DNA from 4 places in the Xanthobacter flavus genome. Region 3 is predicted to be linked to each of the others. Evidence: predicted binding sites of a transcription regulator. Region 3 holds the regulator's gene; each other region holds the start of a gene.
The links. The regulator LexA, encoded in region 3, represses DNA repair genes until DNA is damaged. The targets are predictions, from matches to a motif close to TGTTCNNNNTGTGTTCNG.
Positions count from the first base shown of each region.

Region 1: a site for LexA is predicted at 5,960-5,977, ahead of parE (DNA topoisomerase IV subunit B). Genes of this name have one in related genera too.
Region 2: a site for LexA is predicted at 5,432-5,449, ahead of J2126_RS03500 (ImuA family protein). Genes of this name have one in related genera too.
Region 4: a site for LexA is predicted at 5,718-5,735, ahead of ssb (single-stranded DNA-binding protein). Genes of this name have one in related genera too.

Region 1 is NZ_JAGGML010000001.1:454,321-461,564, forward strand. Features, by position in the region: gene argC (N-acetyl-gamma-glutamyl-phosphate reductase) at 1-205, shown strand, start outside; gene J2126_RS02210 (GntP family permease) at 513-1,904, shown strand; gene J2126_RS02215 (ParA family protein) at 1,965-2,888, shown strand; gene J2126_RS02220 (hypothetical protein) at 2,881-3,387, shown strand; gene J2126_RS02225 (YoaK family protein) at 3,403-4,092, opposite strand; gene recJ (single-stranded-DNA-specific exonuclease RecJ) at 4,103-5,890, opposite strand; gene parE (DNA topoisomerase IV subunit B) at 6,091-7,244, shown strand, end outside.
Region 2 is NZ_JAGGML010000001.1:702,460-709,703, reverse strand. Features, by position in the region: gene J2126_RS03510 (error-prone DNA polymerase) at 1-3,129, opposite strand, end outside; gene J2126_RS03505 (DNA polymerase Y family protein) at 3,126-4,718, opposite strand; gene J2126_RS03500 (ImuA family protein) at 4,600-5,418, opposite strand; gene J2126_RS25215 (DNA translocase FtsK) at 5,754-7,244, shown strand, end outside.
Region 3 is NZ_JAGGML010000001.1:4,925,187-4,932,430, forward strand. Features, by position in the region: gene J2126_RS23080 (ComEC/Rec2 family competence protein) at 1-1,082, shown strand, start outside; gene lexA (transcriptional repressor LexA) at 1,200-1,910, opposite strand; gene J2126_RS23090 (molybdopterin molybdotransferase MoeA) at 2,068-3,282, opposite strand; gene moaC (cyclic pyranopterin monophosphate synthase MoaC) at 3,329-3,817, opposite strand; gene J2126_RS23100 (DUF2147 domain-containing protein) at 3,937-4,353, opposite strand; gene trpC (indole-3-glycerol phosphate synthase TrpC) at 4,458-5,249, opposite strand; gene trpD (anthranilate phosphoribosyltransferase) at 5,246-6,280, opposite strand; gene J2126_RS23115 (anthranilate synthase component II) at 6,302-6,934, opposite strand; gene trpE (anthranilate synthase component I) at 7,200-7,244, opposite strand, start outside.
Region 4 is NZ_JAGGML010000001.1:5,074,704-5,081,947, forward strand. Features, by position in the region: gene recQ (DNA helicase RecQ) at 1-1,186, opposite strand, end outside; gene J2126_RS23785 (LysE family translocator) at 1,241-1,852, opposite strand; gene gyrA (DNA gyrase subunit A) at 1,891-4,653, opposite strand; gene ssb (single-stranded DNA-binding protein) at 5,004-5,552, opposite strand; partial or broken gene uvrA (excinuclease ABC subunit UvrA) at 5,997-7,244, shown strand, end outside.

The DNA of each region.
Region 1 (7,244 bases), 4.5 Mb from region 3:
CCAGGTGCCCCAGTCGCGCCACGTGCGCGGCTCCAACATGGTGTTCCTCGGCGTGGTGGCGGACCGCCTGCCCGGCCGGGCCGTCATCGTCTCCACGCTGGACAACCTCGTGAAGGGCGCGTCCGGCTCAGCGGTGCAGAACATGAATCTCGTCATGGGCTTCCCAGAGACCGAGGGCCTGGAGCAGATCGCGCTGATGCCCTGAGGCGGGGGCTGCTCGCCGAGGCGTCCCGCCGAACCGTCACCGCTTTGCACGACTGTCATCCCCCGCCTCGTGCGGGGGATCCGCCGGGCGGCTTGTCCGCTCAGCGTCACCCGTCACCCCTGCGGCGGCAAGGTGGATCGCCCGCACACGGCGGGCGATGACGGCGGGCGGCGTGGGCTGGCTGCCTCCACCCCTCGGAAACTATTGCGCCGCAACACTTCTTATGATTTCCGAAGCTGGTGCTCGGCCGTAGGGCGCATTACTGTCCCGCCTGAGGGACCGCCCTACCGTCGCCGGATGCACCGCCATGAGCTTCGTCGTCTGCCTCGCCGCGCTCTTCTTCCTGATGCTCGTGGCCTATCGCGGCTTCAGCGTGATCCTGTTCGCGCCCGTCGCCGCCATCGGCGCGGTGCTGATCACCGATCCGGCGGCGGTGCCGGTGATCTTTTCCGGCCTGTTCATGGAAAAGATGGTGGGCTTCATCAAGCTCTACTTCCCGGTGTTCCTGCTGGGCGCCATCTTCGGCAAGCTCATCGAGCTGGCCGGCTTCTCGCGCTCCATCGTCTCGGCGGTGGTGAACCTGCTGGGGCCGACGCGGGCCATCGTCTCCATTGTGCTGGTGGGGGCGGTGCTCACCTATGGCGGCGTCTCGCTGTTCGTGGTGGTGTTCGCGCTCTATCCCTTCGGCGCCGAGATGTTCCGGCAGGTGGGCATTCCCAAGCGCCTGCTGCCGGCGGTGATCGCGCTCGGCGCCTTCTCCTTCACGGCGGATACGCTGCCCGGCACGCCGCAGCTGCAGAACATCATCCCCACCGCCTTCTTCGGCACCACGGCCTATGCGGCGCCCATCCTCGGCATCGTCGGCTCCATCTTCATCTTCGTGACGGGCATCGCCTATCTGGAATTCCGCCGGATGCAGGCCCACCGCGCGGGCGAAGGCTACGGCACCGGCCACCTCAACGAGAGCCTGCCGGACGACAGCGTCCCGCCCGTCCCGCCGCTGCTCGCTGTGCTGCCGCTGGTTGTGGTCGGCGTCGCCAACCTGTTCTTCGCCTGGCACATCCCCGGCTGGTTCGGGCCGCAGGCGAGCGCGACGCTGGTGGAAGGCGGGCCGGCTGTGAGCCTCGACACCCACGTCTGGGCCGGCATCTGGGCGGTGGAGGCGGCCCTGCTGCTGGGCATCCTCACGGTGGTGGCGTTCGGCTACAGGGCCATTGCCGGGCATTTCGCCGGCGGCTCGAAGGAGGCGGTGGGCGGCGCGCTCCTTGCCGGCCTCAATACGGCGACGGAATACGGCTTCGGCGCGGTGATCGCGGCGCTGCCGGGCTTTCTCGTCATCAAGGCGGCCCTCACCTCCATCCCCAATCCCCTCATCAACGAGGCGATCACGGTGACGACGCTGGCCGGCATCACCGGCTCGGCCTCGGGCGGCCTCTCCATCGCCCTTGGGGCCATGGCGCAGCAATTCATCGCCGAGGCACAGACCTACGGCATCCCGCTGGAGGTGATGCACCGCGTCGCTTCCATGGCAGCCGGCGGCATGGACACGTTGCCGCACAACGGCGCGGTTATCACGCTGCTCACCGTTACCGGGCTAACGCATCGTCAGTCCTATGGCGACATCTTCGCCGTTACCATCATAAAGACCACCGCGGCCTTCTTCGTGATCGGCTTCTATTATTTGACCGGCCTCTATTGAGCAGGTGCAGCATCGCCTTTAGGTTGCGGCGCAACATGGGCTGCGAGGGGTGGTGCGGACATGGCCGATGCCGGGGAGGCCGCTGCCGGGGGGCAGGTGATCGCCGTCGCCAACATGAAGGGCGGGGTGGGCAAGACCACCACAGTGGTCATGCTGGCGGAAGGCTTTGCGGAGCAGGGCGCGCGGGTGGTCGTGGTCGATCTCGACGCGCAGGCCAACGCCTCCTACTGCTTCGCCCATGACGACGAGCTGAAGGCGATCCTCGAGCGCCGCCAGTCGGTGACATCCTTCCTTGCCGACCGGCTGCTCTATGGCGACCGGACCTCCATCGCCCAGTACATCACACCGAGCATCTGCCATGTGATGAAGGCGGGCGAGGAACTGGCCATCGACATGGTGGTGGCGAGCCCCCGCCTGCGCCTGCTGGAGCGCGAGATCGTGCTGCGGCTGGCGGAGAAGAATTACGGGCTGCGCTCGCTGGAAGGCCAGTCGCTGAAGGTGCTGGACGAAGCGCTCAAATGCCTGCGCGCGCATTACGACGTGGTGCTGTTCGATTGCGCCCCCGGCATCTCCGCCTTCACCGAGGTGGCCATCCGCCTCGCCGACATGGTGATCGTGCCCACCATTCCGGATTATCTCTCCACGCTGGGCTTCGACGCCTTCCGCGCCTCGGTGTGGGAGAATGCCCACGTCACGCGATCCACCCTGCCCCAGCCCAGGCGCCGCCCGCTGGTGCTGGCGAGCCGGGTGCACGCGCAGAAGGTCCAGCATCGCGACACGCTCATCAGCCTGCGGGAGGAGGCGGCCGAGGACGGCGCGGTCTATGAGATCTTCGACACCGAGGTCCGCAACCTCGCCGCCATCGAGCGGGCCATGGACCCCGAGAACTTTCCCTACGCACCCTCCTTCGAGCAGAAATGGTACAACGCCGTGGACGCGGTGCGCGACCTCGTGAACGAGACGCGGAGGCGGCTCAATGGCTGAGACTTCGGAATTCTTCGCCCTCCTCGCGGCCATCGGCGGCCGGGCCGCCCTCTTCGCGGCGGGCGGCAATCTCGCGCGCAAGGCGGTGAACGAGATCGTCCGCGCCCAGCTCGTGGCCGACGGGACCGACCTCGAAGCGCTGCGCGCCATCCGAGCCGTGCTCGGCCCCGCCGCCTTCGCCGAGGCGCTGGACGGGGTGCCGGCGCCCAAGACCAAGGCGCTGCTGGCCCGCATCGATCCCCACGCCCCTGCCCTCGCCCAGCCCGGCGACCGGGTGAAGGCGCTCCTCGCCCTTGCCGATGCCAGCCGCGATCCGTCCGCGCCCGTTGCCAAGCCGGCGAAGAAGGCGTCGTCCCGCAAGGCGCCCGCGGCCGCTCCTGCTGCGCCCGCCACGGCCCCGGCTGCCCCTGCGGCCGAGGTTGCCCCCGACGGCAAGCCCGCGCCGCGCAAGCGCAAGATCACCGGGCGCACGGCGCTCCGGGTGTCCGAGGAGCGGTGATTCCGCCGCGCGCGATCACGCCTTGTCCTTCTCCGGCGCGGGGTCCGGCCCCAGCGTGAAGATTTCCGCCACCGCCACCAAGGTGGGCACGAACAGGCACCACATGCCCACCGCGCGATAGAGCAGCGCGGCCGAGAGGCAGCCGAAGAGGAAGGCGGCGAGGTACGCACTCATCCGCCCGAGGCGGGCGCGGTTCGCGGCAATGTTGGTGCCCTCCAGCGGCCGCCAGAGATTGGCGATGTCCACCAGCACCTGCGTGAACGTGCCCGTCATCACGGTGGAAGGCGGTGAATCGGTGAGGTGGGTGCGGTGGAGCGCGTTCTGCAGCGCCATGGCCGCCACCAGGGTCATGCCCATCATCACGGCGGCGGGGGAATTGTGGTCGTAGAAGGGGCCGGACTGCACGGCAACCAGCGCCGCATGCGCCAGCAGCACGAGCTTCGCCGCCATCAGCACGCGGAAATCGTCCCGCCCGCGCCGGGCGAGGGCGAGACTCAATTCCCGCGCGCACAGCACCACGAAGGCGAACACCGGCAGCGCCAGGACCTTCGCCAGCGATGGCGCATCCCCATGGGCCAGCGAGGCGGCGATGGTGACGAAATTGCCGGTCACATGGGCCGCGAACAGCCCGCCGAGCGCGACGAAGCCCGCCGCATCCACGAAGCCGGCGTTGAAGCAGAGGAGGACGGCGAGCAGCACTTTCACGGCAGAGCCCTCATCCCGCCTCCGCCACGTCGCGGATGCGCAGCGCCACCCGCGTCTCGCCCTGCCAGGTGTCGATGTCGAGGCATCCGGCCACATGCAGATTGCGCCCGCGCGCAGCCAAGAGCGCCCGGCCCAGCGGCTCCTCGGCGCAGCGGAAGGCGGTGGCCTTCAGCGTCGTGCCGTCCGGCGAGGAGATGCGGGCGCGCACATGGCCGGCGCCGAAGCTCTCCACATAGCTGATGCGGTGGCCGGGAAAGGCGAACACCGGCTCCGGATTGCCGGCGCCGAACGGGCCGGCACGGGCGACGGTCTCCACGAGGTCCACCGTCGCCCCGCGCGCGGTCATCGCGCCGTCGATGGAAAGGGTGCCCTCGGCGCGGGCACGCTCCACATCCGGGGCGAGGCGCTGCTCCAGCTCCGCGCGCAGGGCGCCGAGCTGGCGGCGCTCCACCGTCAGGCCGGCCGCCATGGCATGGCCGCCGCCCTTCACCAATAGCCCGCTCTCCACCGCGCCGCGCACCGCCCGGCCGATATCCACGCCGGGAATGGAGCGGCCGGAGCCGGTGCCGGTCTCACCATTGAAGGCGATGGCGAAGGCCGGGCGTTGGAAGCGCTCCTTCAGCCGCGCGGCGACGAGGCCGACGACGCCGGGGTGCCAGCCCTCACCGCTCACCACCACCACCGCGCCCTCCTCCGAGATGCCCAGCGCCGCATGCGCCTCGGCCTCGGCGGCGGCGAGGATGGCGCGCTCCACCTCCTGCCGCTCGGCATTGAGGCGGTCCAGTTCGGCGGCGATCCCGCGCGCCTCGGCGGGGTCCTGCGTCAGCAGCAGGCGCGCACCCAGCGTCGCCTCGCCGATGCGCCCGCCGGCATTGATGCGCGGGCCGATGAGGAAGCCGAGATGGAACGGCCGGGGCGGCCCATCGAGCCGCGCCGCGTCCATCAGCGCCGTGAGGCCGATGCGGGAGCGCCGGCGCATGGCGATGAGGCCCTTCGCCACAAAGGCCCGGTTGAGGCCGATGAGCGGCACCACGTCCGCCACCGTCGCCAGCGCCACGATGTCGAGGGCGTCCAGCAGGTCCGGCGCCGGGCGCTCGGCATTGAAGTGCCCGCTCTGGCGCAGCGCCCGCACGAAGCCGACCGCCACCACGAAGGCGAGCCCCGCCGCGCAGACATGGCCAAGGCCGGAGAGGTCGTCCTCCCGGTTGGGGTTCACGATGGCGGTGGCGGGGGGCAGGGTCTCCCCCGCCTGATGGTGGTCGATGACCACCACATCCATCCCGAGCCGTTTCGCGGCCGCCAGCGGTTCGAGGGAGGTCGTGCCGCAATCCACCGTCACCAGCAGGGTCACGCCCCGCGCGGCCAATTGCTCGATGGCCGGCACGTTCGGCCCGTAGCCCTCGAAGATGCGATCCGGAATGTGGAAGAACGGGTCGAGCCCGCCGGCCTGGAGCACGCCCACCATGAGGGCGGTGGAGCAGGCGCCGTCCACGTCATAGTCACCGAACACCGCCACCTGCTCGCCGGTCGTGACCGCGCGGGCGAGACGGGCCACGGCGGCGGGCATGTCGGTGAGCGTGTCGGGATCGGGCAGAAGGGTGCGGATGGAGGGGTCGAGATAGCGCTCCACCTCGTCCAGCGGCACGTTGCGGGCCGCGAGCACGCGGGCGAGCAGCTCGCTGATGCCGAAGCGCTGGGCCATGGCGAGCGCCGTCTGCCCGCCGCGCACGTCCAGCCGCTCCCGCCAGGTGCGGCCGGTGGCGGAGCGGGCGACGTCGAGGAAGAGGCGATTCGGCACGGCGATGTTCACGCGCGCATGAAGCCAGAGGAGAGGCGCGGCGTCGAGCGCGGGGGATTATGGGGGTTTTGTTGCCATTCCGTTCCCCTTCGGCGCCGGGTCTGCCACACTGGGGAAATCAGGGGCCGCGGCGCCGTCCCGATTCGCGCCGGCCCTGCCGTTCTGCTATCTGGCGCCCAAACCTCCGACCTCAGAGTGCCATGTCCGACAGCGATAATTCCGACGATCTCTTCGCCGCCCGGCCGCGCGGCTCCAGCAAGGCGCCGGCGAAGGAAAGCGCGCGCGGCAAGGCCGCAGTCGTGCCTCAGATGGCCGGCGATTATACCGCCGCCCATATCGAGGTGCTGGAAGGGCTGGAGCCGGTGCGGCGCCGGCCGGGCATGTATATCGGCGGCACCGATTCCAAGGCGCTGCACCACCTCTTTGCCGAGGTGATCGATAATTCGATGGACGAGGCGGTGGCCGGCCATGCCACCTTCATCGAGGTGCAGCTGGGTGCCGACGGCTATCTCACCGTCTCGGACAATGGCCGCGGCATCCCGGTGGAGGAGCACCCGAAGTTCCCCGGCAAGTCGGCGCTCGAGGTCATCATGACCACGCTGCATGCCGGCGGTAAGTTCGACAGCAAGGTCTACGAGACCTCCGGCGGCCTGCACGGCGTCGGCGTCTCGGTGGTGAACGCGCTCTCCGACGACCTCGAAGTGGAGGTCTCGCGCAACCAGACCCTCTATCGCCAGAGCTTCTCCAAGGGCCTGCCCCAAGGGCCGCTCAAGGAAGTCGGCCGCATCACCAACCGGCGCGGCACCCGCGTGCGCTTCCATCCCGATCCGGAGATCTTCGGCGCCGGCGCGCACTTCGAGCCGGCCCGCGTGTTTCGCATGGCCCGCTCCAAGGCGTACCTCTTCGGCGGCGTGGAAATCCGCTGGTCGTGCGATCCCGAGCTGCTGAAGGCCGGCGAGAACATCCCGGAGAAGACGGTCTTCCGCTTCCCCGGCGGCCTCAAGGACTATCTGGCGGCCGATCTCGAAGGCAACACGCTCGTCCATCCGGACATCTTCGCCGGCCGCATCCAGAAGACCGGCGGTCACGGCTCGGTGGAATGGGCGGTGGCTTGGGTGGCGGATGCCGACGGCGGCATCTCCTCCTACTGCAACACCATTCCGACGCCCGATGGCGGCACCCACGAGAACGGTCTCAAGGCTGTGCTGCTCAAGGGCCTGAAGGACTATGCGGAGCGCGCCGGCCAGGGCAAGCGCGGCTCCGTCATCACTGGCGACGACGTGATCGCCGGCTGCGCCGCCATGCTCTCGGTGTTCGTGCGCGAGCCGGAATTCCAGGGCCAGACCAAGGACCG
Region 2 (7,244 bases), 4.2 Mb from region 3:
GACGACCCCTTCCGGGCTCTTCTGGATGCGTCCCTCCACCAGCAGCAGGCGCGCGCCCATCACCTCGCGGCGGAAGCGCTCCAGCGTGCGCTCCCATAGGACGATGTTGGTGATGCCGGTCTCATCCTCGATGGTGATGAAGATGGCCTTGCCGTTGCCCGGCCGCTGGCGCACCAGCACGACGCCGGCATTGCGGGCGAACGCGCCGTCCTTCAGCGCGGCCGTCTCGGCGCAGGTGAGGATGCGCTCCTTGCGGAAATGGTCGCGCAGCTCGCCCATGGGGTGCCCCTTCAGGGAGAGGCGCACGGTCTGGTAGTCCGCGACGATGTGCTCCGAGCGCGCCATGCGCGGCAGCGTCACCTCCTCCTCCACGCCCAGCTCGCGGGCGTCCGCCGCGGCGAACAGGGGGAGGGCGTCGTCATCCGGCAGGCGGCGGGCGTGCCAGAGCGCGGCGCGCCGGTCGAGGGCCATGGAGCGGAAGGCGTCCGCATCGGCCAGCAGCTTTACCGCGCGGGTGGGCAGCCGGGCGCGGCGGGCCAATTCCTCGATGCTCGCGAAAGACCCGGATCGTGCCGCCGCGAGGCGCCCGCCCCAGTCGGCATGGAAGCCGTCCACCTGCCGGAAGCCGAGGCGCAGGGCCAGCGTGCCGTCCTCCCGTCGCTCCAGCGTGTTGTCCTGATGGCTGAAATTGATGTCCACGGGCCGCACCTCCACGCCGTGCTCGCGCGCGTCGCGCACGATCTGCGCCGGGGCGTAGAAGCCCATGGGCTGGGCGTTGAGCAGGGCGCAGGCGAAGGCCGCCGGGTGGCGGCACTTGATGAAGGAGGAGATGTACACGAGCTTGGCGAAGGAGGCGGCATGGCTCTCGGGGAAGCCGTAGCTGCCGAAGCCCTTGATCTGCTCAAAGCAGCGCTGAGCGAAGTCGCGCTTGTAGCCGCGCCCCACCATGCGCTCCACCATCAAGCTCTCGAACTCCTGGATAGTGCCGAGGTTGCGGAAGGTGGCCATGGCCCGGCGCAGGCGGTTCGCCTCCTTGTCGGAGAAGCAGGCGGCGACCATGGCGAGCTTCATGGCCTGCTCCTGGAACAGCGGCACCCCCATGGTCTTGCCCAGCACCACCCGAAGCTCGTCCTTGTCGCCGAAGTCCGGGGCGGGGGAAGGGTAGTCCACCGCCTCCAGTCCGTTGCGGCGCCTGAGATAGGGGTGAACCATGTCGCCCTGGATCGGCCCCGGCCGCACGATGGCGACCTGGATGACGAGATCGTAGAATTCCTTCGGCCTGAGGCGCGGCAGCATGTTGATCTGCGCCCGGCTTTCCACCTGGAATACGCCGATGGAATCCCCGCGCTGGAGCATGGCGTAGACGTCCTGTTGCTCGCGCGGCACGTCGGCGAGGCCCCAGTCGATGCCCTCGTGCGCGCGCATCAGGTCGAGCGCCTTGCGGATGCAGGTGAGCATGCCGAGCGCCAGCACATCCACCTTCATCAGGCCGAGCACGTCGATGTCGTCCTTGTCCCATTCGATGAAGGTGCGGTCCGCCATGGCGGCGTTGCCGATGGGCACGGTGTCGTCGAGCCGGCCGCGGGCCAGCACGAAGCCACCGACGTGCTGGGAGAGGTGGCGGGGTGCGCCCATCAGCCGGCCGGCCAGTTCCACCGCCCGGCGGATGAAGGGATTTGAGGGGTCGAGCCCCGCCTCGCGGATGTGCGCGTCGGAAATGTCGCGGCCCCAACTGCCCCACTGGGTGGAGGCGAGGCGCGCCGTGACGTCCTCAGTCAGCCCGAGGGCCTTGCCCACGTCGCGGATGGCGCTGCGCGGGCGGTAGTGGATGACGGTGGCGACGATGCCGGCGCGGTGGCGGCCGTATTTCTCGTAAATGTGCTGGATCACCTCCTCGCGCCGCTCGTGCTCGAAGTCCACGTCGATGTCGGGCGGTTCGCGCCGCTCGGCCGAGATGAAGCGGGCGAAGAGGAGATCGTTGTCGGCGGGGTCAACGGCAGTGATGCCGAGCACGTAACAAACGGCGGAATTGGCTGCCGAGCCGCGCCCCTGGCAGAGGATGCCGCGGCTCTCGGCGAAGCGCACGATGTCGTGGATGGTGAGGAAATAGGGGGCGTATTCGAGCTGGCGGATGAGGGCCAGCTCGTCCTTGAGCAGCTTTTCCACCTTCTCGGGGATGCCGGGGGGATAGCGCACGGCGGCGCAGCGCCAGGTCAATTCCTCCAGCCAGGCCTGCGGCGTCCAGCCGGGAGGCACGGGCTCCTCGGGATAGTCGTACTTCAGCTCCTTCAGTGTGAAGTCGATGCGGGCGAGGAATGCCGCGCTCTCCGCCACCGCCTCCGGGGCGTCGCGGAACAGGCGGGTCATCTCGGCGGGGGGCTTAAGATGGCGCTCGGCGTTCGCCATCAGCCGTCGTCCGGCCTCGGCGATGGTTGTGCCCTCGCGCACGCAGGTAAGGATGTCCTGTAGGTCCCGCTCCTGCGGCGTCGCATAGAGCACCTCGTTCACCGCCAGCAGCGGCACATCCGCGGCACCGGCGATGGCCTTCAGCGCGGCGAGGCGGCGGCGGTCGGCGCCGGAGAAGGGCATGTCGACGCCGAGCCACACTGCCCCGGCGGCCGCTTCGCCAAGGCGGGAGAGGAGGGTCGGAAGAGCGTTCCCGCCTTCGCCCGGCAGCACGATGAGCATCAGGTCGCGGGCATCGGCGACGAGATCGGGAAGGGACAGGTGGCAGTCGCCCTTCTTCGCCCGCCGGTTGCCGGTGGTCAGCAGGCGGCAGAGCCGGGCCCAGCCGGCGCGGGTGGAGGGATAGGCGATGATGTCCGCCGTGCCGTCGCAGAAGACGAGCCGCGCGCCCGTCACCAGCCGGAAGGCACGGGCGCGGGCGGCGACGGCGCGCTTTGCCTCCGCCTCGGGGTCGTCTGCCTCCAGATCCTCGTCGAGACTGCGCAGATCCTCCAGCGCGCTATAGGCCCGCACCACGCCCGCCACCGTGTTGCGGTCGGCGATGCCGAGCCCGTCGAGGCCGAGGGCGACGGCGGTGCGCACCAGATGGGTCGGCGCGCTCGCCCCGCGCAGGAAGGAGAAATGCGAGGCCGCCGCCAGCTCCGCATAGAAGGGGCCGCTCACGGGAACAGGCCGTGCAGGAACCAGCGCGGCGCCGACGTCTCGCGTCCGTAGGTGCCTTCGCGATAGAGCCAGAAGCGGCGTCCTTCGGTGTCCTCCACGCGGAAATAGTCCCGCGTCAGGCCCGGCCGGTTGCCATCGAGGGCGGTCCACCATTCGGGGGCGATGCGCTCCGGCCCCTCGGCCCGCGCCACCTCGTGCAGCACGCGCCGCCAGCGGAACCGCAGGGGCGGGCCGTCCGGCACCTCGGCCAGCGTTTCCACCGGCTCGGGCACGGGCAAGAGGGCCGGCGGGCGGGCAAGGGGCGCATCTGCGGCAGCCGGCTCGGCCCAATCATGAGCAAGCATGTCCCGGCTGCGCCAGGCCTTCTGCGCCGGCATCCGCACGGCGGCGCGCTCGGGTACATGGCTGTCCTGCGCGGCAAGGCAGGTGACGCGGCGCGGACCCAGCCGGGCGGAGAGGGTATCCACCAACTGGTCCAGCCCCGCGCCGGCCGGCTCGGCGCCGAAACCGGACTGGGTGGCGGCCAGCGGCTCGGCTGTGGTCACCGAGAGGCGGATCACGTCATAGCCGAAGCCGGGATCGAGTGGATCGGCCAGCGCGGCCAGCCGCTCGCGGAACAGGCCGGCGAGGCGGGCGCCGTCGCGCAGGGGGGCCGCCGTGCCCGCCGCCACCCGCCGCACCGCGCCATCGCTGCGGAAGAAGGCGGCCTCGAAGCGTCGTCCGCCCTCGCCATGCCGCTCCAGCACACCGGCGAGATCGCGGGCGAGGTCGGCGAGCACGGCGCGGGCGGTCACCTCATCGCCCATGGGCTCGGCGAAGCGCCGCTCCGCCACGTAGACGGGCAGGGGATTGAGCGGGGAGATGGGCGGCGAAGCCGCGCCGCACAGCTCGTCCAGCCGGTCCACAAGGGCGCTGCCGAAGCGGGCGGCCAGCGCCGCGCGGGGCTTGCCGGCGATGTCGCCGATCCGCACGAGACCGAGATAGGCGAGGCTGCGCGCCGCCTCCGCATCGAGGTCGAGGGCCTCCACCGGCAGGGGCGCGACGGCCTCCCGCTCGCCCCCCGCCCGCACCACCTGCCCCGGCCGCCAGCGGGCGAGGGCGAGGGCGGCCCGGGCGGTCCCGGCCACCGCGCCCTGGGCGGCCAGTCCGGTGGCGGCGAGCCGCTCGGTCATGGCCGCCAGCATGGCCCCCTCCCCGCCGAACAGATGGGCGCAGCCGGTGATGTCGAGCACGATCCCGTCCGGCCCGGAAACGGCGACGAACGGCGTCCAGCGCTCGCACCACGATGCGATGGCCGCAAGCAGCGCGGCATCCGCCGCCGCATCCGCCTCCACCGCCTCCATCTGCGGCACGCGGGCCTGCGCGTCGGCGAGGGTAAGGCCGGGATGAAGCCCGAGGCGGGCGGCGGCTGCGTCCACCGCGGCGAGGCGGCGGGCGTTCGCCTTCACCTCCACCGTGACCAGCGGCAGGTCAGCCGGTGCGGCGCCAGCCGACGACATGCGACGTCCCCGCCGGCTGCGGTGCAGCCGGTCGGTCGGCAGGTGCGGCAGGAAGAGCGCGGCGAGGCGCCGGGGTGAAGCGTCGGGCATGGGCATTCCATTCCACGGTGAAGCGGCCGGTGGGTCCGAGGCGGTTGCGCTCGATCTCCAGCGCGAAGGCGGGCGGCCCGAGGCAGAAGGCCGGCACGTCCCTCGCCACGCGGGAGGGGACGGCGGCGACCCGCCAGCGGGTGGCGGCGGCGGAAGGGCCGGGATCTGCCCCCGGTCGCAGCAGGAGGGATGGGACGCCGGAGCGCTCGCTGCGCAAGGCGAGCCGGCGGGTAGCCGTGAGGTCGATGAGGCGCGGGGATCCCCAAGGCTCCGCCACCACCAGCCCGAGCGCGCCGTGGCCAAGGGCCTCCTCCGCGGCGCCCAGCGTGTCGGCGGCGTCGGCGGCGGCCACCAGGATCAGGCGGGAGGGATCAAGCCCGAAGGCGGCGCAACCGGGGCCGTAGATGTCGCCGCCCTCCAGCGCCGCCATATCCTGCCGCACCCACAGCACCGGCTTGCGGGTGCCGGCCGCGAGCGCGAGGGCGAAGCCGAGCACGGCGGCGGCATTGCCCTTCTCCGCCGGGAAGGCCTCGTGCAGCGCATCGCGGGCGAGGCCGCCGCCCAGGGCATCATCCAGTGGGGCCCCCAGGGACAGGCGCGGCCGGGCAGCCCCGTCCGGAAGTCCGGACAGCCGTTCCATTTCGACGATGCGGCGGCGAAGGGCCGCCAGATCCTCGCGCGGAGCCTGCTGGGGGGGCATGGAGGAAGACCAATGTTCCTATTTTGTTCTCTTTAGAAAGGACTCCGTGAGCGCGGAATGTCAACCGTATGGAGGTCCGGCAGCAGGGGTTGCGGGGGCTGGACCGAACCGGGTTCAGGCGAGGGGAGGCCGTGTCGGCTTGTCCCCATGATTCACAGACAAGGTATTCAGAAACCGTTGTTTGGAGGTGCAAACCTCCCCTTAACGCCCCCGCCCTAGTGTCTGCGAAACGGCGCCGGTGCTGCGGATTTCGGATTCCCATGTCTTCCTTCAACCGTCCTCCCAGACCTTTTGCGTACCCCTCGTTCGCTCCTGACGAAACGTTCGAAGCGCCCGTGGCCGATTCTGGTTCCGAACGCGGCTTGCCCTCGTTCTACGAGCGGATTCCGGAATACGACCCGAGCCTCCATGACGGCGCCTTCGAGACTGCGGAGCCCACCCACAGCTGGATCGACCTGGAACTGGTCCCGAGCTGGCTCCGGCCCTTCACCCTCGACGCCAACACCCGCTTCACCCGCACCCCGGACCATCTGCTGCGGCCCCGCGAGCCGGGCGCGCCCCCGCTGCCGAGCATGCCGCCCGTCCTGCCGCAGGTGCCCACCCCGGTCACGACCCAGGGGTCGAGCCGCGGCTGGCACTTCCTGTTCGAGCCGGCGGATGACGTGGTCCAGCCGCTGGCACAGCCCGTCGCTAAGCTCGCGGATATCCCCACGGAGACCGCCTTCGCCGCGCCCGCCGCCGTGCCGGAAGAGGTGACGGCGGCCCCCGTCGTCCTGCCGCCCGTTGCGGAAGAAGCGACTGCGCTGGTTTGCGAGCCCCCTGCCTCCGAGGTCGCGCTTGTGGAGACAGTCCCGGGCGAGGAGATCCTGACCGAAACGGCAGCTCCTGCGCTCCTTGAGGCCGACACCGCGCCACAGGCTGTGGCCGAGGCGGCTTCGGAGGTCGACACGGCTGACGTCCCCGATCACCTGTGGAGCCTGCTCCGCCTCGTCGTCCTCGGCCGCGCCGCCACCCCGCCCGCTCCGGCCGGGGAGCAGGACCTCGATCCTGCGCCCGCAGAGACGGCCGATGCGGAAGACGACCTGGTGGAGAGCGAGGACCCGGCGTTCGAGGTCCTGTCCGACGCCGAGGAGGCTGTCGACTTCGACGAAGACGAGGTTTTCAAGGCGGACGCCTCCGAGGAGGATGAACTCGAGGACGACGAGATCGAGGAGGAAGACTCCGAGGACGATGAGGTCGCTGAACTGGAGGGCGACACGGACGACGCCGAGGAGGAGGGAGAGGAGATCGACCTTTCCGAGGACGACGACGAACTGGACGAGGACGACGGGGCACTCTCCTCGGAGTTGGAGGACGATGAACTTGAAGACGACGAACTCGCAGACGATGCCTTCGAGGAAACGGACCTGACGGACGAGGAAGACGAGGAACTCGACACCGAACTCGACGAGGATGAGCCGGAAGACACCGCCGTGCTCGAAGACGAGGATCAGGACGAGGCCGAAGCCGAGGATGAATCCCTACCCCTCGCGGCCGGGTCGATCCTGTCGGGCGAAGCGTTCGCGTCCTGGCGGCCCTACCAGCAGAGCATCAGCGCCCAGTTCTTCGGCGCCCTGCATTCGGCTGCCACGTCCGCTCCCGCGGCCTCGGCAGCAGCGCCTGCAGCGTCGGGTGCCGTCGCCCCTGTTCCGGTGCCGTCCGTTGCAACCCTCCCGCCCGAGGCTGTTCCCGCAGTGGCGGAGGGGGACAGCGGCCCCTATTTCCTCCCGCCCCTCGATCTCTTGCGCGAGCCGCCGGTAGTCGAGCCGGACTATGAACTTTCCGAG
Region 3 (7,244 bases):
TGCTGGTGCTGGCGCTGACGCCGGAGGCGGCGCTGGATCCGGGTACGCAGATGTCGTTCGCCGCCACCCTCGCCCTCGTCGCCGCCTATGAGCGGCTGCAGCCCCTGCGGGCGATCCCCCGGCCGGACGGGATCGCCGGGGCGGTGGTCTCCTGGGTCGCGGTGCTGGTGGCGGGAACGGCGCTCACCTCGCTGGTGGCGGGCCTTGCGACGGCACCCTACGGCATCTTCCATTTCCAGCGGGTTGCCCCCTACGGGCTTCTCGCCAACCTCGCGGCCATGCCGGCCGTGTCCTTCCTGGTGATGCCGGCGGGACTTGCGGGCGTGCTGCTGATGCCGTTCGGCTGGGATCATCTCGCCTGGCCCGTGATGGGGCGTGGCATCGAGATCATGACGGCGGTGTCCGACTGGGTGGGTACCCTGCCGGGCGCCGACGTCCGCGCCGCCTTCATCGGCGCCGGAACATTGCTGTGGCTGTCCCTCGCGCTGCTGGCCCTCTGCCTGCTGCGGGGTGTGCTCACCCTCGCGGCGCTGGTTCCCCTCGGCATCGCGGGACTGGTCGCGGGTGCGCCGATGAGGCCGGATCTCCTCGTCGCGCCCGATGCGCAGACGGTGGCGGTGCGGATGCCGGACGGACGCCTCTCGGTGCTCGGCGCCTCCGGCCAGAAGCTGGTGGTGGAGCAGTGGCTGACGCGGGAGGGGGACCGCCGCACGGCCGGAACCAGGGACCTTGCCGCCGGCTTCACCTGCGATCCCCTGGGCTGCACTGCGCCGCTGCCCGGCGGCGGCACCATCGCCGTGTCCCGACGTGCCGAAAGCCTGGAGGCGGATTGCCTGAATTCCCGCATGGTTGTCACCCGCGATGCCCCACCGCGCGCGTGCCCGGCGGACGTGCTGACGCTGGAAAAGCTGGTGCGGACGGGAACGCTCGCCTTCTCCCTCCGCGATGGCACGCTCGTCGCCGAGCCAAGCCGGAAGGCCGCCGTATCCCGCCCCTGGATGGCGCCCTTGCCGCCGGAGCCCGCATCCGAACCCGGCGCCGCCGATGCCGGCGATCCGCAGGCGGATGCAATGGCTCCGTGACATGCCGGCAAAGCGTCGGGGTGAGGGGCAACGCCTTCAGGAAAGCGCAGGCGCCCGTTGAGCGTGGACCGCCGCGCCCCTCACCCCGTTCCGGATCTCCCGCAGGAGAAATAAGGATCAGTAGCGGCGCATGAGGCCGATGAGGCGGCCCTGGATGCGCACGCGGTCGGGACCGAAGATGCGCGTCTCATAGGCCGGATTGGCGGCCTCGAGCGCGATGGAGGCGCCCTTCTTGCGCAGGCGCTTGAGGGTGGCTTCCTCGTCGTCCACCAGCGCGACGATGATGTCGCCGGTGTCGGCGGAATCGCATTTGCGGATGAGGACCGTGTCGCCGTCGAGGATGCCGGCCTCGATCATGCTGTCGCCGCGCACCTCAAGGGCGAAATGCTCGCCGCTGCCCAGCATCTCGGGCGGGATGTTCAGGGTGTGGCTGCGGCTCTGGATGGCGGAAATGGGCGTGCCGGCGGCGATGCGGCCCATGACCGGCACCGAGACCACCTGGCCCGCCTCATCATCCTCGGGCACCGGGCGCACCTTGCCGAGGCTGCCCTCGATGACGGACGGGGAGAAGCCACGCCCCGCCGAGCGGGCGGAGGCAAGGCCCGGCGCCACGCTGTCGGGCAGGCGCACCACTTCCAGCGCGCGGGCGCGGTTGGGCAGGCGGCGGATGAAGCCGCGCTCTTCCAGAGCGGTGATCAGACGATGGATGCCGGACTTGGAGCGCAGGTCCAGAGCCTCCTTCATCTCGTCGAAGGAGGGGGGAACACCGGTTTCCTTCAGCCGCTCATGGATGAAGCGCAGAAGGTCGTATTGCTTCCGAGTGAGCATTCCCTGGCCCCGTTCCTTGCACGCACCGTCTGGAGCCAGCGCCTCTGGCCGGTCCCGATTTCAGGCGCATCCAGCCCGGTGCGCCGCGAAACAAATCATGAACAGTCTTTATCTGTTCCTTTTGTGTTCCGCAAGTGGTGAAGGCCCCGTTAAGCGCTCAATCGTCGAGGAGAATAATCTCGCACGCATCGCCGACGCGGCCTTCGGGCGCGAAAGGCGGGCGCACCAGAAGGCAGTCGGCGGCAGCGAGAATGCTCAGCATGGCGCTGTCTTGCGAGGGTGAGGGCGTGGCGTGGATCGTGCCGTCCGGCCGGCGTTCGAGGGTGGCGCGCATGAAATCCCGCCGCACGTCATTGGCCGGCAGGTTGGCTGCGAGGCGCGCCGGCACGGTCTCGGGGCCGGGGCGGGAATCGCCCTGGAGCGCGCGGACGAGGGGGACGAGGTAGATCATCCCGCAGACGTGGGAGGAGACCGGATTGCCGGGCAGCCCCAGCACCCGCACATCGCCCCGATGGCCGAACATCAGCGGCTTGCCGGGGCGCAGCGCGATCTTGTGGACGGAGAGGTCCACCCCCTCGGCCTTCAGCGCCGGCGCCATGAGGTCATGATCGCCCACCGAGGCGCCGCCCGAGGACACCACGAGATCGAATTCACCGGAGAGCGCCCGCGCCACCACGGCCCGGATGGCGGCGAGATCGTCCTTGAAGAGCCCGAGGTCGGTCACCTCCGCCCCGGCGCGGCGGGCCAGCTCGGCGAGGCCGAAGGCGTTGGAGACAACGATCTCGCTGTCCTTGCCGGTGCCCTGGCCCGGCAGCACGAGTTCGTCGCCGGTCTGCAGCAGCGCGACGCGCGGGCGGCGGGCGACCGGCAGCGTCGCATGGTCCATAGCGGCGGCGAGCATGATGTCGCGTCCGGTCAGGCGGCGGCCGGCAAAGAGGCCAGGCGTGCTTTCGGAAAAATCGCAGCCGCGCTTGCGCACATTCCGGAGCGCTGCGGTCGGCGCCGTGGTGGTGATGGTGTCGCCCTCGCGGGTGACGTTCTCCTGGATCACCACCGTGTCGGCGCCCTCCGGCACCACCGCGCCCGTGAAGATGCGCACGGCCTGCCCGGTGCTCACCGTGCCCGCGAAGGGCCGGCCGGCGGCGGATTCGCCGATGACCGTCAGGTGGGCGGGTGTCTCGGCGATGTCGGCGCCGCGCACGGCATAGCCGTCCATGGCCGACATGTCGGCCGGCGGCTGGGTGCGGCGGGCCACGAGATCGCGCGCCAGCACGCGGCCGGCGGCGGCCTGCACCGGCACCTCCTCGATGCCGAGCGCGACGACGCCCTGGGTGATGAGCGCGGTGGCCTCCTCGACGGTCATGAGCGCCATGGCGCGGCTCCCTCACTCTGGACGTGCTGTGATTAGCGGAAAAGGCTCAGGCCGCTCCGGCGTCGGCGCGGAAATGGCCGCTGCGGCCGCCGGATTTTTCCAAGAGGCGGATGCCTTCGATCCGCATGCCGCGGTCGGCGGCCTTGGCCATGTCGTAGATGGTGAGGCAGGCGACGGAGACGGCGGTCAGAGCCTCCATCTCCACGCCGGTCTGGCCCGTGACCTTGGCGCGGGCGGTGACGTGAAGGCCGGGCAAAGCGGGGTCGGGCACCACCTCCACCTCCACCTTGGTCAGCATCAGCGGATGGCAGAGCGGGATCAGCTCATGGGTGCGCTTGGCGGCCATGATGCCGGCGATGCGCGCCACGCCCAGCACGTCGCCCTTCTTGGCGTTGCCGGAGAGGATGAGGTCCAGCGTCTCCGGTGCCATCGCCACCCGGCCCTCGGCGAGCGCCTCGCGGGTGGTCGCGTCCTTGTCGGAGACGTCCACCATGCGGGCGGCGCCCTGGTCGTCGAGATGGGTCAGGCTGGCCATGGCCGTCGCGGTCTTCCCGGATTCGATGTCGGACGGGAAGATGGCGTCCGCGGCGGCGCCTGTCCACCGCCGCAGCCGCAGGGCGGCGGAAAGGCTGTGTTGCCGGCGCGGGTCGGCGCTCAGCGCAGGCGGGTCCACACCTGCGTCTTGCAGAGGGGAACGACCACGCAGCCGCGCAGCTTCAGCGTGTTGTCGCCGTCCATGGTGATGGTGCCGGAATAGGTCTTGCCGTCCTCGGCATTGTAGATGCTGCCGCCGGTCCATTCCTGTGGCCCGCCGGAGAAACCGGTGAGGATGGTGAGGCCCTTCAGCGCCCGGCCGCGCAGCGAGGCGTTGGAATTGTTCACGTCTTTCAGCGCCGGATCGGCCTTCAGCCCTTCCGAGGACACGAGGCGGCCGCAGAGGCTGGCGCCGCATTTGGAGATTTCCACCTGCCCGCTGCGGGTGGGGGTCTGCCACAGGCCCGTCGGGTCGGCCGCGAAGGCGGGGGTGGCGAGAAGGGCGGCGGCGAGCGCCGTGAAAAGCGTGGTCCTCATGAAGCTGTTCCTCCCGTGAGGCACCGGCGACGCAGGGGCCGGTGCTGCGGCCTCTTCTCGGGCCGCCTCACGTATTAAGGCGTAACTTCACGTATACGGCAAGCCTAGCCGGCGAGCAGCTGGCACGTCGCGGATGCGACATCCTCCTGACGCATCAGGCTCTCGCCGACGAGGATGGTTCCGATGCCCACCTGCGCCAGCCGCGCAACGTCGGCCGGCGTGAAGATGCCGCTCTCGCCGATGACGATGCGATCCTTCGGCACGCGGGGCGCGAGGCGCTCGGAGGTTTCGAGCGTGGTCTCGAAGGTGCGCAAATTGCGGTTGTTGATGCCGATGAGCCGGCAGGGCAGCGCCAGCGCGCGGTCCAGCTCGGCGTCGTCATGGACTTCAACGATGGCGTCCATGCCATACGCTGCCGCCGCATCCGCGAGGTCGCGGGCGAGGGCGTCGTCCACGCCGGCCATGATGATGAGGATGCAGTCCGCCCCCCAGGCGCGGGCTTCCGCCACCTGGTAGGTGTCGTACATGAAATCCTTGCGCAGCACCGGCAGGCTCACCGCCGTCCGGGCGGCCTTCAGATAGTCCGGCGCGCCCTGGAAGGACGGCGTGTCGGTGAGCACCGAGAGGCAGGTGGCGCCGCCGCGCTGGTAGGCGCGGGCAAGCGACGGCGGATCGAAGTCCGCGCGGATCAGGCCCTTGGAGGGGCTGGCCTTCTTGATCTCGGCGATCAGCGCGGTGCGACCTTCCGAGAGGCTCTGCTCGATGGCCCCGGCGAAGGGCCGCACCCGGGGCGCGCAGCGGGCGGCGGCCTCGATCTCCGCCAGCGGGCGGGCCTTCTTGGCGGCGGCGATTTCCTCGCGCTTGTAGGCCTCGATCTTGGTGAGGATGTCGCTCATTGCGCGGCCTCCGGGGCGAGAGAGGCGGAGAGGGTGACGAGCCGTTCCAGCCGTGCGCGGGCGGAGCCCGTATCGAGGCTCGTCTGCGCCAAGGCGACGCCCTCGGTGAGGTCCTTCGCGTGTCCGGCCACCACGAGCGCGGCGGCGGCGTTCAGCACCGCCACGTCGCGATAGGCGCCGGGGGCGCCGTCCAGCACGGCGCGCAGGGCGGCGGCATTGTAGGCGGCATCGCCCCCCTTCAGCGCCTCGGCCGGGGCGCGGGAAAGGCCCACATCTTCCGGATTGAGGGTGAAGGTGTGGATGCGGCCGTCTTCCAGCACGGCGATGTCGGTGCCGCCGGAGATGGTGATCTCGTCGAGCCCGTCCGAGCCGTGGACCACGAACGCCTTCTCCGAGCCCAGCGCCTTCAGCACCTCGGCTAGGGGCACGATCCAGGATTTCGCGAACACACCCACCATCTGCCGCTTCACGCCGGCCGGATTGGAGAGCGGGCCGAGCAGGTTGAAGATGGTGCGCGTGCCCATCTCCACCCGCGTCGGGCCCACATGCTTCATGGCCGGATGGTGGGAGGGGGCGAACATGAAGCCGATGCCGGCCTCGCCGATGCAGCGGGAGATTCCGGCCGGATCAAGATCCAGCCGCACGCCCAGCGCGGAGAGCACATCCGCCGCGCCGGACTTGGAAGAGAGCGCCCGATTGCCGTGCTTCGCCACCGGCACCCCGGCGCCCGCGACGATGAAGCTGGCGCAGGTGGAGATGTTGTAGGAGCCGGAGGCATCGCCCCCGGTGCCCACCACGTCCACCGCCTCGTCCGGGGCTTCCACGGTCAGCATCTTGGCGCGCATGACGGAGACCGCGCCCGCGATCTCCTCCACCGTCTCGCCGCGCACGCGCAGGCCCATGAGCAGCGCGCCCATCTGGGAGGGCGTCGCCTCGCCGGACATCATGCGGTCGAACACGAAGGCGGCCTCGTCGCGGCTGAGGCTTGCGCCGGTGGCCACCTTGCCGAGCAGGGGTTTGAACTGGTCCATGGTGTGTCCTCGTCCCCGTTCTCAGCCCTTGGCCTTCTGCGCGTTGAAGGCGGCGGCGATCTCGAGGAAATTGCGGATCAGCGCGTGGCCGTTCTCCGAGGCGATGCTCTCGGGATGGAACTGCACGCCGTGGATGGGCAGGCTCTTGTGGGCGAGGCCCATGATGAGGCCGTCTCCGGTGTGGGCCGTGACTTCCAGCGCGTCCGGCAGGGTGTCCCGCTCGACGATCAGCGAGTGGTAGCGCGTCGCCTGGAAGGAATGGTTGAGCCCGCGGAAGACGCTTTTGCCCTCGTGCAGAATCTCGCTCATCTTGCCGTGCATTGGGGAGGGCGCGCGCACCACGTCGCCGCCGAACACCTGCCCGATGGCCTGATGGCCGAGACACACGCCGAACATCGGCACGGTGTCCCCCGCCTTGGCGATGAGATCGAGGCAGATGCCCGCCTCGTTGGGCGTGCAGGGGCCGGGGGAGAGCACGATGGCGTCGGGCTTCTCGGCCAGCACGTCCTCCACGCTCACGGTGTCGTTGCGGTGGACGGTGACGGTGGCGCCGAGTTCGCCCAGATAATGGACGAGGTTGTAGGTGAAGCTGTCGTAATTATCGATCAGCGTGACCTTCGGGGAGGGATTGGCCGAAACCTGGGTGGCGGACATCTGGAACTCCGGCCCCGCGCCGCTTTAGCGGGAATAGCGGGTGTTAAGGCGAGGAATGACGGACGGTCAATGGTGATGGGCAGGTAACTCGCGTAGCTCCCCTCTCCCCTTGCGGGAGAGGGGTCGGGGGTGAGGGGGCGGCTCAGCCGTCCCGGCCCTCGTGCAAGCGGCGCGAACCCCTCACCCCGGCACTCTCCCGCAAGGGGAGAGGGAGTCAGGGCTGCTCCCGCTTCACCATCGCTCGCGACGTGTCATCCCCATCCCCTCACTGCCCCTTCCCGGCGCGGGCGGCGAAGCGGACGGCTTCCTC
Region 4 (7,244 bases), 150 kb from region 3:
CACACGGCTGCGGCAGGTCTTCCTCGAAATATTTCAGCAGCACCTGCCGGCGGCACGAGGCGGTCTCGGCGAGCCCCAGCAGCGCATCGAGCTTGCTGCGCTCCACGCGCTTGCGTGCCTCCGGAGCATCCGAGCCGTCCACGAACTGGATGAGCTTGGCCACATCCTCGACGCCATAGAGCAGGAGCGTCTCGGACGGCAGCCCGTCGCGGCCGGCGCGGCCGGTCTCCTGGTAATAGGCCTCTATGCTCTTGGGCAGATCGAGATGGACGACGAAGCGCACGTCCGGCTTGTCGATGCCCATGCCGAAGGCGATCGTCGCCACCATCACCACGCCCTCCTCCTTGAGGAAGCGGTCCTGATGACGGGCGCGGGTGTCGGCGTCGAGACCGGCGTGATAGGGCAGCGCGGTGCGGCCCTCGGTGGCGAGCATTTCGGCGGTGGCCTCCACCTTCGCCCGGCTCATGCAATAGATGATGCCCGCCTCGCCGTCATGGGCGTCCAGGAAAGCCTTCATCTGGGCACGCGGATTGGCCTTGGGCGCGATGCGATAGCGGATGTTCGGGCGGTCGAAGGAGGACAGGAAAACCTGCCCTTCCTCCAGATTGAGCCGCTCGACGATCTCCCGGCGGGTCGGCCCGTCCGCCGTCGCGGTCAGCGCCATGCGCGGCACGCCGGGATAGCGCTCGTGCAGGATGGTGAGCTGGCGATACTCGGGCCGGAAATCGTGCCCCCACTGGGAGACGCAATGGGCCTCGTCGATGGCGAACAGCGAGATCCGCGCCCCATCGAGCAGGTTCAGGAAACCGTCCGTCAGCAGCCGCTCGGGTGCCACATAGAGCAGGTCGAGATCGCCCATGGCGAGCGCTCGCTCCACCTGCCGCCCCTCGCCGGGGGCGAGGGAGGAATTGAGCATGGCCGCCTTCACGCCCAGCTGGCGCAGCGCCTGCACCTGGTCGTGCATCAGAGCGATGAGCGGCGAGACCACGATGCCGGTGCCCGGCCGCACCAGCGCCGGCACCTGATAACACAGGGATTTTCCCCCGCCCGTGGGCATGAGCACGAGGGCGTCGCCCCCGCCCACCACATGCTCCACGATCTCCCGCTGCCGCCCACGGAACGCCTCGTATCCGAAGACGTGGCGCAGGACCTCAAGCGGGGCGGAATCATCGAGCGTCGCAGACATGGGGCCTTATAGCCCCCTGCCCTCGCCGGGCAATGCGGGATCGAGCCGCGCCGCCTATCGGCGCCCCGCCGCCAGCAGCAGCGCAGCGCCGCCCACAAGAATGCCGGCAGACACGCGATCCGCCACGAGGGTGAAGCGGCCCTTCAGCGCCGCACGCGCCTTGTCCGCGACCACCGCCCACAGCATGTCGCCCACCAGCGCGATGACGGCAAAGATGGCCGCCAGCAGCGCGATCTGCGGCACGGGGTTCGCGGTGTCGGTGACGAACTGCGGCAGGAAGGCCGCGTGGAACAGCAGCGTCTTGGGATTGGCGAATGCCACCGCGAGCCCGCGCCCGAAGGCGGCATGGGCGGACGGCGCGGGCGCCTCCACCGCCTTGCCGGCGGCGCGCCACTGCATCACCGCCAGCCACACGAGGTAGGCCGCGCCGGCATAGCGCACCAGATCGAAATGGTGGGAGAAGGCTTCCACCACATAGGCTAGCCCCCCCGCCACCAGCGCCAGCTGGGCGATGAGGCCCACATTGACGCCCGTGGCGGTGAGGAGGCCGGCCTGCCGTCCATGCTTGAGGCTGGTGCCGACGATAAGCGCCACGTTCGGCCCCGGCGTGGCCCCCAGCGCGATGCAGGCGAGCACGAACAGGGCGAGGCTTTCAGCCGAGATCATCGTCTTCTCCCTCCCGAAAGGCCCCGCCCGCTCGGGGCTCAGGCCTCCGGCGTGTCGTCTCCGGCGGCGTCCGCGCCACCCTCGCCCGCTTCTGCACCCTCGGCGCCCGTGTCCTCGCTGATGTGCTCCACCGAGACCACGCGCTCGCCTTCCGCCGTATCGAACACGATCACGCCCTGGCTAGCGCGGCCGACGATGCGGATGCCGTCCACGGGGCAGCGGATGAGCTGGCCGCCATCCGTGACGAGCATGATCTGGTCGGCATCCTCCACCGGGAAGGAGGCGACAAGCCGGCCGTTGCGCTCGTTCACCGCCATGGCGACGATGCCCTTACCGCCACGGCCGGTGACGCGATATTCGTAGGACGAGGTGCGCTTGCCGTAGCCGTTCTCGGAGACGGTGAGGATGAACTGCTCGGCCGCGCCCATGGCGGCGTACTGATCCTGTCCGAGCTGGCCGTTGCCGATCGCGGCCTCTTCCTGGTCCACCTCGGCCGCTTCGCCCGCCTCGCCGCGCACCCGCCGGCTCATCTTGATGTAGGCGAGCCGCTGCTCGGCGTCGGCATCCACATGGCGGATGATGGCCATGGAGATGACGCTGTCGCCCTCCTCCAGCCGGATGCCGCGCACGCCGACGCTGTCGCGCCCCTTGAACAGGCGCACCTCGGTGGCGGGGAAGCGGATGCAGGCGCCGGCCGCCGTGGTCAGCAGCACGTCGTCTTCCTCCGTGCACAGGCCCACCTCCGCGATGGCCTCGCCCTCGGCGAGCTTCATGGCGATCTTGCCGTTGCGGTTCACCTGCTGGAAGTCCGTGAGCGCATTGCGCCGCACGGTGCCGCCGGTGGTGGCGAACATGATCTGCAGGCGCTGGTTCTCGCCCTCGTCCTCCGGCAGCAGCACGACGGAGGTGATGCGTTCGTCCTGCTCCAGCGGCAGGATGTTGATAAGGGCCTTGCCACGGGCCTGCGGCGCCGCCAGCGGCAGGCGCCACACCTTCATCTTGTAGACCTGCCCCTTGGAGGAGAAGAACAGCACCGGCGCGTGGGTCGAGGCCACGAACAGGCGGGTGACGAAATCCTCGTCCCGCGTCTGCATGGCCGAGCGGCCCTTGCCGCCGCGCCGCTGCGCCCGGTAGGTGGAGAGCGGCACGCGCTTGATGTAGCCGGCGTGGGAGACGGTGACGACCATCTCCTCGCGCTGGATGAGATCCTCGTCCTCGAGATCACCGAAGCCTTCGACGATCTCGGTCCGCCGCGGCGTGCCGAACTCCGCCTTGATGGCGAGAAGCTCGTCCCGGATGATCGCCCGCATGCGCGGCCGGCTGGCGAGAATGTCCAGATAATCGGCGATCTCGGCGGCGAGCTTGTCCAGCTCGTCAGCGATCTCGTCGCGGCCGAGGGCGGTGAGGCGCTGGAGCCGCAGATCGAGGATCGCGCGGGCCTGCACCTCGGAGAGGCGATAGGTGCCGTCCTCCTTCAGCTTGTGCCGCGGATCGGCGATGAGGGCGATGAGCGGGGCCATGTCCTTGGCCGGCCAGTCGCGGCCCATCAGGGATTCGCGGGCGGTCGCCGGGTCCGGCGCGGTGCGGATGAGGCGGATCACCTCGTCGATGTTGGCAACCGCGATGGCGAGGCCCACCAAGACGTGGGCACGGTCGCGCGCCTTGCGCAGCAGGAACTTGGTTCGCCGGCTGATGACTTCCTCGCGGAACGCGATGAAGGCGGTCAGCACGTCGTGCAGGGTGAGGATGCCCGGCTTTCCGCCGGATAGCGCCACCATGTTCACGCCGAAGGAGGTCTGCAGCAGCGTGAGCCGGTAGAGGTTGTTCAGCACCACGTCGGCCTGGGCGTCGCGCTTGATCTCGATGACCACGCGCATGCCGTCGCGATCGCTCTCGTCGCGGATTTCGGAGATGCCCTCCACCCGCTTGTCGCGCACCAGCTCGGCGATCTTCTCGATCATCGTCGCCTTGTTCACCTGATAGGGAATCTCGGTGACGATGAGAGCTTCGCGATCCTTGCGGATATTTTCGATAGCGACCTTCGCGCGCATCAGCACCGAGCCGCGCCCGGTGAGATAGGCCTGGCGGATGCCGGTGCGGCCGAGGATCAGCGCGCCGGTGGGGAAGTCCGGGCCGGGCAGCAGATCGAGCAGCGCCTCGGGCTCCAGCAGCGGGTCGTCCAGCAAAGCGACGGTGACGTCGATGATCTCGCCGAGATTATGGGGCGGGATATTGGTGGCCATGCCCACCGCGATACCGCCGGCGCCGTTGACCAGCAGGTTCGGGAACTTGGCAGGGAGGACGGTCGGCTCCCGCTCGGAATTGTCGTAATTCTCTTGGAAATCAACCGTTTCCTTGTCGAGGTCGTCGAGAAGGGTGTTCGTCACCTTCTCCAGGCGCACCTCGGTGTAGCGCATGGCCGCCGGGGCGTCGCCGTCCACCGAGCCGAAATTGCCCTGACCGTCGACCAGAGGGAGCCGCATGGCGAAGGTCTGGGCCATGCGCACCAGCGCGTCGTAGACCGACTGGTCGCCGTGGGGATGGTACTTACCGATCACGTCGCCGACCACGCGGGCCGACTTGCGGTACTGCTTGTTCCACTCGTACCCATTCTCGTGCATGGAGAACAGGATGCGCCGATGCACGGGCTTGAGGCCGTCGCGCACGTCGGGCAGGGCCCGGGCGACGATGACGCTCATGGCATAGTCGAGATAGGAGCGGGACAGCTCCTCCGTGATGGAAACGGGCCGGATGTCGGACGGCGGCTCGCCGCCACTCTTCGGCGTTTCGGATTCGGCCAAAAGTCAATACTCGCATGGATTGGTGAGGTGCTTCCTTCTAGCCGATTCACCCTTCCAGCGCCAGTAAAACCCCTCCAGCAGGCTTAAATTTTCACCTTAAAAATCAGATACTTATGGGGCGCATCTCACGGGCATTCGCACAATCTGGCGCTTTTGCGTCAAACAGGGCCGCAAAAGGCGGAAAAGCCAGCCGCCAAGCGTCCGCGTCGCCGGGGTGGAAAGCTCCTGCCGGCGCCGCACGATAATGCAAATGCCCCGGTGGCCGGGAACCAGCGCAAGGCGCCGGAACGAAGGCCGAGCGGGAGGCGAGGCCGCCCGTCGACCGGTTCTGTCCGTCCGCGAAGATCCGCTCAGAAGGGAATTTCGTCGTCGAGGTCGGCGACGGGTCGTCCACCGCCAGATCCGCCACCCATGCCGCCGCCGGCCGGGGCCTGACGACGCCCGCCGCCGGAGCCGCCACTGTAGCCGCCGCCTCCGCCGCCCATGGGGCTCGCGGAGCCGAAGTCCGAGCCGCCACCGTAATCGTCGGCGCCGGCCCCGCCGCCGCCCTCGCGGCCGTCGAGCAGCGTCAGTTCGCCGCGATAAGGCCGCAGCACGATCTCGGTGGTGTAGGTCTCGCGGCCGTCCTTCTCATACTTGCGGGTCTCGAGCTGCCCCTCGATGTAGACTTTGGAGCCCTTCTTCAGGAAGCGCTCGACCACGCCGACGAGATTTTCGTTGAAGATCACCACGCGGTGCCACTCGGTGCGCTCGCGACGCTCTCCGGAAGCCTTGTCGCGCCAGTTCTCGGAGGTGGCGATGGACAGGTTGCAGACGCGGCCGCCGTTCTGGAACGACTTCACCTCCGGGTCGCGGCCCAGATTGCCGATCAGGATCACCTTGTTGACGCTGCCGGCCATCCCGCTCTCCTTGCCGTAGTTCCATCGTTCGCCGCGGCCGCTATCGGCGCTCCGCGAAACTCGCACCCTAGCGCTCCCGGCTGGCCATGCGACCCCCAGCGCGGCTTTATCCCCATGAACCGGTGAACCTTCGCCAGCCGCCGTGCGTAACAGGACAGGTCTTAATGTTCACGTTGTGTTCTTAATCGACTTCCGCCACACTGGCAAGAGCGTCGCGGGCATTCGACGCGACTCGCCGCTCTTTTTGGCTGGCTGCCTTCAGGGGTTCTGATTATGTTCTCTTCCGCATCGCACAAGGTCCACTACATTTCCATGAGTTCATGAGCACGCTCCCGGGTGCGCAGAGGGGCCTTTCGGCCGCTGGCGTGCCCGCCGCCGCTTGGGCGGCACGATCGTTCCTCAGGCCCTGACCCCTTTTTGCGCCGCAGGCGCCAGCGGATGCCCATGTCTGATCGCGCAGCCTCCCAGCGTCCCGCGTCCCCCACTCCGCGCCGCGATGCCCGCACCCTTTCGGTGCGCGGCGCGCGTGAGCACAATCTCAAGAACGTGGACCTCGAAATCCCCCGCGACAGTCTGGTGGTGTTCACTGGCTTGTCCGGGTCGGGGAAAAGCTCGCTCGCCTTCGACACCATCTATGCGGAAGGCCAGCGGCGCTATGTGGAAAGCCTCTCGGCCTACGCCCGCCAGTTCCTCGAGATGATGCAAAAGCCGGACGTGGACCAGATCGACGGTCTCTCGCCGGCTATCTCGATCGAGCAGAAGACGACCTCCAAGAACCCGCGCTCCACGGTCGGCACGGTCACCGAGATTTACGATTACATGCGCCTTCTGTGGGCGCGCACCGGCGTGCCCTATTCGCCGGCCACGGGCCTGCCCATCGAGAGCCAGACCGTCTCTCAAATGGTGGATCGCACGCTCACCCTTGCGGAAGGCACGCGGCTCTTCCTGCTGGCGCCGGTGGTGCGCGGGCGCAAGGGCGAGTACCGCAAGGAACTCGCCGAGTGGATGAAGAAGGGCTTCCAGCGGGTCAAGATCGACGGCACATTCCACGAGATCGCGGAGGCGCCGGCCCTCGACAAGAAGTTCAAGCATGACATCGACGTGGTGGTGGATCGCATCGTGGTGCGCGCGGATCTCGCCCAGCGGCTCGCCGACAGCTTTGAGACCGCCCTCGGGCTCGCCGATGGCATCGCGGTGGCCGAGTTTGCCGACGAGAAGGACGAGGCCGGCGATCCACGCCGCATCATCTTCTCCGAGAAGTTCGCCTGCCCGGTCTCCGGCTTCACCATTCCAGAGATCGAGCCGCGGCTGTTCTCCTTCAACAATCCCTTCGGCGCCTGCCCCGCCTGCGACGGCCTCGGCGTGGAGCAGACCATCGATCCGGACCTCGTGGTGCCGGACAAGGCCCGTTCGCTGAAGCAGGGCGCCATCGCCCCCTGGGCCAAGTCCACCTCGCCTTATTACGGGCAGACGCTGGATGCCTTGGCCAAACACTACCATTTCAAGCTGAACGTGCCCTTCGCCGACCTCCCGGAGCAGGCGCGCGAGGTGCTGCTGTTCGGCTCGGGCAGCGAGAAGATCACTTTCCACTATGACGACGGCATGCGCGCCTACGAGACCTCGAAGACCTTCGAGGGCGTGGTGCGCAACCTCGACCGGCGCTGGAAGGAGACCGACAGCGACTGGGCGCGG